One region of the Pseudoalteromonas sp. SCSIO 43095 genome, then DNA from elsewhere that is predicted to be linked to it. Evidence: riboswitches for the same ligand, from Rfam matches in the RefSeq annotation. Region 1 holds a riboswitch; the other holds the start of a gene.

Evidence for each region. Region 1 has a riboswitch for lysine ahead of lysC (lysine-sensitive aspartokinase 3). Riboswitches for the same ligand answer to the same signal wherever they lie in the genome.
Region 2: another riboswitch for lysine. It lies ahead of dapA (4-hydroxy-tetrahydrodipicolinate synthase); the one in region 1 lies ahead of lysC (lysine-sensitive aspartokinase 3).

What each region holds. Positions count from the first base shown of each region.
Region 1 is NZ_CP087995.1:1,150,733-1,155,853, reverse strand. It holds gene LOC50_RS05530 (sodium-dependent transporter) at 86-1,408, opposite strand; gene LOC50_RS05525 (4'-phosphopantetheinyl transferase family protein) at 1,575-2,333, shown strand; gene lysC (lysine-sensitive aspartokinase 3) at 2,310-3,701, opposite strand; lysine riboswitch at 3,777-3,949, opposite strand; gene nhaD (sodium:proton antiporter NhaD) at 4,048-5,121, opposite strand, start outside.
Region 2 is NZ_CP087995.1:56,557-61,677, reverse strand. It holds gene LOC50_RS00340 (protein adenylyltransferase SelO) at 287-1,696, opposite strand; gene LOC50_RS00335 (DNA-3-methyladenine glycosylase I) at 1,705-2,403, opposite strand; lysine riboswitch at 2,592-2,771, shown strand; gene dapA (4-hydroxy-tetrahydrodipicolinate synthase) at 2,899-3,783, shown strand; gene LOC50_RS00325 (2,3,4,5-tetrahydropyridine-2,6-dicarboxylate N-succinyltransferase) at 3,799-4,539, shown strand; gene LOC50_RS00320 (PLP-dependent decarboxylase) at 4,539-5,121, shown strand, end outside.

The DNA.
Region 1 (5,121 bases):
TTTAAACTGTAAAAAGCGAACTTTCGGGTGACTCCCAATAGTTCACTTTTTAAAACGGCATTTTTAAATTCGCGTTTAAAAGTTTTTAACCAAACGCTACATTTACAAATACTAAGGTCATAAGTATAGGACACACAAAGCGAATATATTGTGCAAACCAATAGTGCGGCCCACTACTTGCCTTGTGCAGCTTATTACCACGTTGCCATAGCCAGCCTACCGTTATAAAGTAAAATAGCCCCATTAACGGCAATTGGTATTGGGTAAATACCATAATCACTAAACCAAACAACCAATCAAAGTTTAAAATAATGGTACTGGCACAAATAAGCACAACAGCACTGACTGCCCATGTTGCTTTGGTTCTATCTACACTGTGGTTTTCAACCAAAAATGCCACAGGGATCTCAGTTGACGAAATAGTTGAGGTAACTGAAGCTATCGACATCAATACAAAAAATAATAAGCCAACCAATAAACCAATTTCACCCATAGTGCCAAATAGCTCAGGTAATATGGCAAAAATAAGTTGTCCCTCACCAATTAATTTACCGTTATTAAATACTTCAACGCCATTGTACTGGGCAACATAAATAGCCGGAATTATTAATAAGCCCGCCAAAAACGCCACGCTGGTATCAAGTAGCGCAACACTTGCGGTTAATTTTGGTAAGTTAGCTCCGGGTTTTAAATATGAGCCGTAAATCATCATACAGCCTACCCCAAGCGACAACGAAAAGAACGCTTGCCCCATTGCGGCAATAATTAAATCAGGGTCGAGTATTTTGCTAAAGTCAGGCACTAAATAGGCAGCAAACCCTTCGCTTGCGCCATCTAACGTTGCAATATAAATAATAAGCCCAATGAGGAGAACAAGTAAAAGCGGCATTAAACGGCGTGACCAGGTTTCTATTCCCGACTTCACCCCTTTTAAAATAATACTGGCGGTTAGAATAAGCATAAGCGGCGTAAAAATAAAATTACGTAACATAGAGTCACTATGTAAAAACTCACTCAAGCTCTGCAAGCCAAAAAAGCTACTTATAGGCTCTATAGCGTAGGAAAGCATCCAACCGGCCACAATTGAGTAAAAACTTAACATAACGATGGCACCGGCAAGGCCAATATAGCCTGCTGCGGCTCCCACTTTAGGGGCGTGATCTTGCCATGCTTGGCCTAGTGCTTTAACAGGGTTAGCTTGGGCTTTGTAACCTAAATACAGCTCGGTGTACAAAGCAGGTAACGCCAGCAAAAAAATAACGATAAAGTAAACCAGTAAAAATGCGCCGCCACCATGATTAGCAGCCTGCGTAGGAAAACCCCATATATTACCTAAGCCTACCGCTGCACCGGCTGCTGCCAATACAAAACCTAGTCGACTTTGAAAACCATCACGCACTTGTGCCATACACCTACAAATCTGTTATTATTTTAACGAATGCGAATTAAACCATATTTAAGAGCGACTGAGTAATAAAAATGTACTTAGCGCTCACAACAACTAACAACCGCTCACAAACTATCCAGCTTTGGGTAATAAATATGTAATCGGTCGTCATTTATAACGAGCAATGATGAGTGTAACTTACTTTGAAAACCAGCTAGCAGTCACGCCCGCTTTAGCAAATAACAGCCATTGCATTGCGTTGCTTAACGCGACCACCCTCAATGTGGGTGAATTTGATTTACCCCACTATTTAAGCCCTTTTGAGCTCAATGTTATTAATCGGCGTAAAACCCCACAAGCTAAACAAGAATATTTAGCCACACGTTTAGTGCTTAAATACCTAGTAAAAACCGCTTGTTCTTCTTACGCATCATTAAAGCTGTGTGATATTAGTTCTGAATTTAACCCCGATAACAGTAAATTAGAATTACATATTAAAAATACAACAGGCGTGATCAGTTGCTGTATTTCTCATTCTCATGGTTTTGTAGGTGCAGCGTTAAATGTAGCATCAACTCAATTTGGCTTTGATATTGAAAAAATTAATTTAAAGCGCCCTTTTAATAAACTCGCTAAACACTTTTACCATCCAGCCGAAGTGAGCTTAATAATCGATTCAGATAACATAACAACTCAAGCACATCATTTTTTTAGGATTTGGACATTAAAAGAAGCGCTGGCTAAAGCCACCAGCCGCCCCATTGCTCAATTATTAAGCCCTAATGTGTTTAACGAACTTAATAACACTCAGCTTACAGCTTGTAGCAATACCGTGGTTGGAGCACATAACGACATGTTTGATATTAGCGTTGTGGCAAAAAAAAGCACCGACTGGCGGTGCTCAATAATAACTATTAACGATTTACGCAGCGCAATCACTTTCTAGTAATCGACTATGAATCGCTTGAACCACAGCATCAGACTCGCTTTGCTCAACTAAAAAGCACAAGTTATGTTTACTTGCACCATGGCAAATGAGTCGAATATTAAAATCACTTAACACTTTCATTAAATTCATTTCATGTTGGCGCAAAACAATTTCAGAGCCAATTAACGCTACCAGCGTTAAATTGTTTTCAACCGATACATGGCAAAATTCAGCAAGCTTATCTAAACATGCTTGATCAAGCTCTGGACGTGATGCATTAGGCGCATTATCAAGGGTAATTGCTACACTAATTTCAGAGGTGGTGACCAAATCTACCGAAATATTGCACTCACTTAAAATAGTAAATATACGCGCTAAAAAGCCACTGGCTAATAACATTTCTGGGCTTTTAAGGGTTAATAATATTTGATTTTTACGTTGCGTTACCGCACGAATACCAGGTAGCTGCGATTTTTCACGTTCAATCCACGTACCGCCAAGTTCTGGCTCTGTGCTTGAGCCAACAAACACATTAATATGGCTGCGACTGGCAGGCAAAATTGTAGCTGGGTGCAGCACTTTAGCGCCAAAGGTCGCCATTTCTGCTGCTTCATCAAAACTTAAACGCGCAATAGGAGTGGCTTTTACACACAAACGAGGATCGGTGCTAAAAATACCCACTACGTCAGTCCAAATATGCACACTTTTAGCGTTAATAGCCTCAGCAAGCAGTGCAGCACTATAATCTGAGCCACCTCGACCGAGCGTGGTCGTTAAATTGTTTGCATCGCTACCAATAAACCCTTGGGTTACAATAACGCTATCATCAAGCAGCGGAATTAAATGTGTTTTAGCGGCTTGCGCTGTGGCGCCCACATTTGGTGTTGCTTTACCAAATTGGCTATCGGTTTTAAGCACCTGGCGCACATCAAAACGAGTGGCATTTAAACCCTTTAACCTTAGTACTTGGGTAAATAAGTACGACGATAAACGCTCGCCAAAGCTAAGTAGCTCATCGAACTGCTGCTCAGTATTGAGTGTTTGTGCCGCCAACGTTTGAAATGCATCAAGCGTTTGATTAAACCCAAGGGCTAAATCATCATCTAACGACAGGTCATTTAAAATAGCCTGCTGAATCGCAAGTACACCATCAATATGCTGTTGGCGTTTAGCGGCTTCAATACCCGCTTTGCAAAGCTCCACTAAATGATTGGTCACTCCGGCACTGGCGCTTACTGCAACAATACGTACATTTTTATCGTTTACGATAATTTCGCTACAACGGCTCATCGCCTCAAAGTTAGCAACGCTGGTGCCACCAAATTTGGCAACAATGTAATCTGATTTTGTGCACTGTGAACTTTGTGGCACTGATTGGGTAGTCATTTCGTCTCCTTTCGCGGCATCCAAACCGCAATAAAACAAGAAGAACTTGGCAGGAAATAAAGATAAGAAAAATCTACTGCCAGAAGCTCTCCACCTAAATTGGTGACAGTTTTGAGGATTCAGCCCCATAAACCGAAAAACAATAGTAACGACCCATTATTTTCCTCGGCGAGTACTTCCCTCCTTAATGGTCGCAGGCTGTCGTTGCCTCACATTAAGTACCTAAGTATCGCACCTCTTCTGAATGTATTATTAACCTGTGGCTAATAAAACAAAACCGCACTAAGAGTGCGGCTTTGAAAGTTATCGTTTAGACGTCTAGCTGTCAAGTCGTTTTACACTAAAATCAAATAAAACTACCCATTAAGTAAGAGCCCGCATAACCAAAGGTGTAACACAGTAATAAATACAGCGATAAGCGAAGGTAACTTGCAAACGTCAGCTCTTTTACCTTACTCATGGCTATAATACCGGCTGCCGAGCCAATGATTAGCATAGAGCCACCTACACCGGTTGCATACGTAAACGACAACCAATGCTGTTGACTCATTACAATGTCGGCTTTTAATAACGCTGCCGTTAGTGGCACGTTATCAACACCTGCAGATAAAATACCCATTAAGTAGTTTGCGTACTCTGGCGCCATTACCGTATACAAATTAGTAAATTGGCTCAGTACCCCAACTTCTTTTAACGCACCAACAAGCAGTAACACACCCACGAAAAACAATAAGGTGTCGTACTCTATGTCGCGTATAAAGTCGATCATATCTTTGTTGATGTCTTTTTTGCGCATTAAAAATTGCGCGACTAAAAACATAATAGATAAACCCAATAAAAAAGTAAGCAGAGGCGGTACACTGTATAAAACACTCAATGTAAGCGTAGCAATAACCGTAGTGAAGAAAATAACCGCAATGGTTATGTCGGTTTTTTCAATACGTTTAAATTTAGTTTTTTTAAACTCGAGTTGCTTATTCATGCCAATTGATAACAAAGTAGCGAGTAATAATACACTTAGTAACGCAGGCACAATTAACAGTAATAAATTGCTAATTGATACTTTACCATCAAGGAAAATCATAAGTGTGGTTACATCACCCGTGATAAGTGATACACCACCGGAGTTTACAGCAAATACAATAAGCGTGGCGTACTTAACTAACTTTTTGGCTTCAAGCTTTAATGACATAATCACTGCCAGTGATATTAGCGTGGCCGTAACGTTGTCTGAAATAGATGAAAATAAAAACGCAAAACACCCCACCAAAAACATCAGCTTACGCTCACTAATGCTGGTTGGCATAATCCGGTTCACAACATTTTCGATAAGTCCTTTAGAGTTTAAATAGGCAACAAAGGTCATTGCGGCCATTAAAAACAGCCATAAAGAAGCAATTTCTAAAATATTGTGGTCTAG
Region 2 (5,121 bases), 1.1 Mb from region 1:
CTAAGCATTGCTAGCTCTTCTAACTTACTTATATAGTAACTGAGTCTTTGTTAATCAATGCTTAACGCAAATATATTTTTTCAATATCTAGGATAATAAAACTAGCTCATAAAAAATGTCGATGAACACAGGCTAGCTCAAAAAGCAAACAATCGCTTTAAACCCCACACGATCACTGGCCTTTATGGAGTTATGGTATCACTCGTTCATAGTTTACTCTATGAATGAACATTGCAGGAGTAAAAAATGACCTTTTATATTCATTTTAAGATGCAACAAACAATACTTAAGTACCACAAAAAGTACGATAATTCTTATCATCTTCAGGCGGCTGTTGAAACTCTGTAGCTTGCATATTGCTTGTGTAAGGGCTCGACATCACTTTGCTAAAACGACTGAGTAGCTCACTATCCCCATGCGTAGTGTACTGAGTAATAATATCTTCAATAATATGATTACGGGGAATCACACTTGGATTTGCCTGTCGCATTATATTATAACTATGCTCGTTAGTTCGTGTTTGCCATTGCTGTGCCCACGATACAAGTGCTGATGGTATTTGCGCTTGTCCAGTTAACGATTCAGTTAACGCATTAAAAGTATTGGTATAATCAAGCTGGTGTTGTTTTAATAACCCTAGTAACTCTCCCACCAACTTATTATCTTTATCATCCGCGACTGTTAACCCTAACTTTTGCGCCCACATAGCGCTAAATTGTTGGTTAAATTGCGTTGAAAAGCCCTCAATTAAAGGCGTCATCAATGCCACCGCTTGCTCGTCATCATCACTGATCAGCGCCATTAGACTCTCTGCTAAGCGGGCACAGTTCCAACTTGCCATGTTTGGCTGATTACCAAACGCATAACGCCCTTGTTTATCAATAGAGCTAAACACGGTATCAAAATCAAACTGGTTCATCATGGCACATGGGCCGTAATCTATGGTTTCACCACTAATTAAGGTGTTATCGGTGTTCATAACACCATGAATAAACCCCACCCTCATCCAACTTACGACTAATTTGACTTGGTTGGCGATCACTGCAGCTAAAAAATCTAAATAACGCTGAGCACCAGTGCTGTTAATCTCGGGATAGTGTCTTTGAATGGCTAAGTCGGCTAAGTTTTTTAGGCTAGTAACGTCACCTTGAGTGGCTAAATATTGAAACGAGCCCACCCGTATATGACTGCTGGCGAGTCGGGTTACAATAGCACCTGGTTGAGGTGGGTTGCGATAAACGGTTTCGCCACTGCCAACCACGGCTAAACAACGCGTTGTTGGAATGCCAAGCGCGTGCATAGCTTCGCTCATTACGTACTCACGAATAGCTGGACCTAATGCACAGCGGCCATCGCCTCCGCGCGAAAATGGCGTAGCACCAGCGCCTTTTAATTGCAGATCCCAAAGCTGATTTTTATCATCGCTAATCGCACCGAGCAAATGCGCCCTACCATCCCCTAGTCGCGGTGAAAAGTGACCAAACTGATGACCAGAATATCCCAGTGCCACTGCAGAAATCGCTTGGGGTTCATTACCGCTGAATATATTTGCTCGTGAATCGGCACTCACCTGTATATTAAATTGCTTAGCTAGGGGCTCATTCCATAACAATAACTGTGGCGCTGCCACTTTAGCCGGATGATCGCTAATAGCAAAGCCGTCACCAATATTGGTATACCTTGGCACTAATTTCATGATTAATCCTATTGTTGTTGGCTTATTCCTACTCGGTTGTCGCCGACACCATAAGCGACAATTAAGCTTAGCTCTTGCATACTTAAACCGCTTTGCTGCTGCAGTTCATTAAAAAAAGCTTGCGCGGCATTTAATGATTTTTTGGTTTGTAAGCCGCCATCTATAATTTTGTGCGCACGTAAATAGCTCTCTACGTCTCGGGATAATAAAAAGGTGTCTTTCCCTAATGCACGCAAAGCATAAGGACCGGTATTGCCCCCTAAACGCGCACCCTGTTTTTTCAAATATGCCCACAAACCAATAATATCTTCACTTGGCCAATTAGCTATAAACTGACTAAAACTACCATGCTGCTGCGCAACTTCGTGGATCATATATGCATTTTCAGTAATAGTTTTTACTTTTTTATAGTTGCGTACAATCCGCTCATCACTGGCTTTTTGCTCAAGCATATCCGGTGGCATCATCAGTAACTTTTCAACATTAAAATCCCAAAAAACCTCTCTAAATCCTGCCCATTTACTATTGATCACCGACCAATAAAAACCACTTTGAAATACCTTGCGAGTAAATTCTTCTAGCCAATCATCATCACTTAATGTGCTGAGTTGCTTTGTTGATAAAGGTTTTGCGAGTAACAACTTAAGCATTTTTTCAGAGCCCTTTCGCTCCACTGCTCGCTTATAAATATCGCTAAATTTTTCCATCTGCTTAATACCTTACTTCTACTGTGAGGTTAGTGTACGAGAAAAGCAGCCAATACGTAATAACAGTCAATCAGGGTGAATCAATCTGAATTTAGTCACTTGACACCTAGACGGCTAAAATGGTTTAATCGCCACACTTACCCTATTACATTGTATTTGCTAACTGGCTTTTCAAGTAGCGAGTACAAAGGGCTAGAAGAGGTGCGTTATTCAGGTAGCGTATGTTAGGAGCGCAAACTCCAATGAGCATACGTGAGGGGAATTAACGCCGAGAGGTAACACTTTTTTGTGAAAGATTACTTCGGGCGACTAGGTTGAATCCTAGCGACTGTCACCAATAACATATTTGGTGGAGAGCTTCTGGTCTTAGTATAATAAGGCCGTGCGCCCTATTATTTAAGCCCATTCGCTCTTCGAATTATAAACACATTCAAAGAGTCAGGCATCCTAAATACCCGCCAAAAACTCGACGAATGCCCTATAAGTTCGTGAGAGATGATCAACAACTTCAATATTAACAATTTCCATTTATGGACTGCGCTGATCACCCCATTTGATCAAAATGGCCTAGTTGATTACGCAACCTTAGACACCTTGGTGGCCGAACAAGAAGCCGCTAACAACGGCATTTTATTACTTGGTAGCACTGGCGAAGGGTTAGCCCTGACCCTAAAAGAGCAGCAAGCCATCGTAGAGCATGTCTGCCAATTACAGCCGAGCGTCCCGCTTATGGTCGCAGTCGGTGGTAGTAACTTAAAGCAGCAGCTTGAATGGGTTAACTACTGCAACCAACTGCCTATTCATGGTTTTTTACTTGGCTCGCCTTTGTACGCCAAACCCGGTGCAGTGGGGCAAACGCATTGGTTTGAAAGCTTACTCGATGCCAGTTCTCATCCTTGTATGCTTTATAACGTACCAGGACGAAGCGCCGTAAGCATTCCCATTGCGACTATTGAAAACCTCAAACATCATAAAAATTTATGGGCACTGAAAGAAGCCAGTGGCTCTATCTCTCAATTTGAAGCCTTTCGAAAAGCGGCGCCTGATTTAGCTATTTTTAGTGGTGATGATGCCCTCATGCCTTATTTTGCCCAAGCAGGTGCAAAAGGTTTAGTGTCGGTTGCAGCCAATGCATGGCCAGTGCAAACCCATGAGTTTGTAAAGCGCAGTTTAAGCGGCCAACACCCTAATCTTTTTGTCCAGTGGTCTAGTGCTATCAATAGCTTATTCTCAGTAGCCAACCCTATCCCAGTCAAAGTGTTAATGCATTTACAAGGCCGTATTAGCAGTCCGTATTTACGCCCACCTTTAACACACCTTGAGCTGACACACACCAATGACATTTCATCGGCAAACAACACCATTTTATCTTGGCATTAAATACAGGTTTTTATAATGAACTGGTTAGAACTATTAAATAATTTAGAAACGGGCGCGGTTCGCGCAGCAACACAAGACGAAAACGGCCAATGGCACGCTAACGTAGAAGTAAAGCAAGGCATTTTAGAAGCCTTTAAAAACGGTCAAAACACCGAGTTTGCTGGCGGTTTTGTTGATAAACATAACTTAGCGCCGCAAAGCTTTGAAGCCACAGCAGGCGTTCGCATGGTACCCGGTGGTTCAAGTGTGCGCCGTGGTGCACATGTTGCCAAAGGCACTATTATTATGCCACCTGCGTACGTAAATATTGGTGCATTTATTGACGAGGGCACTATGGTAGATAGCCACGCGCTCGTAGGGTCGTGTGCTCAAGTAGGTAAAAATGTGCATTTAAGCGCAGCGGTACAATTAGGAGGGGTACTTGAGCCCATTGGTGCCAGCCCTGTGGTTATTGAAGATGATGCCTTTATTGGTGCAGGCTGTGTGATTGTTGAAGGCGTGGTAGTTAAAAAAGGCGCGGTACTTGCTCCAGGTGTTCGCTTATCTGCAACCATCCCTGTTTATGACTGCGTAAATGAGCGCCAGCTTGATAAAGGCGAAGCAATCCCTGAATACGCAATTGTGATCCCTGGATCTCGCCCTGCGTCAAACGATTGGGCGCGTGAGCAAGGCTTAAGCATGTCGTGTGCGTTAATTGTTAAATACCGTGACGAGCAAAGTGACGCGTCATTATTGCTTGAAGAGGTTTTACGTTAATGACCTTTTTGAGCACGCCCGTTAAAAGCGCTATTGATAAGCTATCAACTGAGCTTGATACGCCCTTTTTTGTTTATGATCTTGATTCACTAAACACACATTTAACGCGTTTAGTAGCACAAACCGAGGTAAAACTCTGGTATGCAGTTAAAGCGAACCCGTTATCTAGCGTGATCCAACGCTTAAATAACGCTGGTTTTAACTTTGATGTTGCAAGTAAAGGCGAGCTTGAGCAAGTCCTTGCTCAAGGAATTAACAGTGAACGCGTGCTCAACACGGGGCCTGCAAAAAGCCCTAAACAAATTAAGCACTTTATTGCGCGTGGCGTACGCACCTTTGTGGCAGAAAGTCTCAATCAGGTGCGTTGGTTAAACGAACAAGCCAATGCCCAGCAGTGCCAGTTGCAGGTTTTGCTGCGCGTTCAATTACGCTGGCCCGAGGGTGATAAAAACCCGCTAGGGGGCGATAGTCTTACTCCATTTGGCTTGGGGTGCGACGAGTGGCAGGCGCTAAATACCAGTGACTACTGTGCACTTAATTTTGACGGTCTGCATATTTTTCAGTGGGGCAACATGCTTAGCA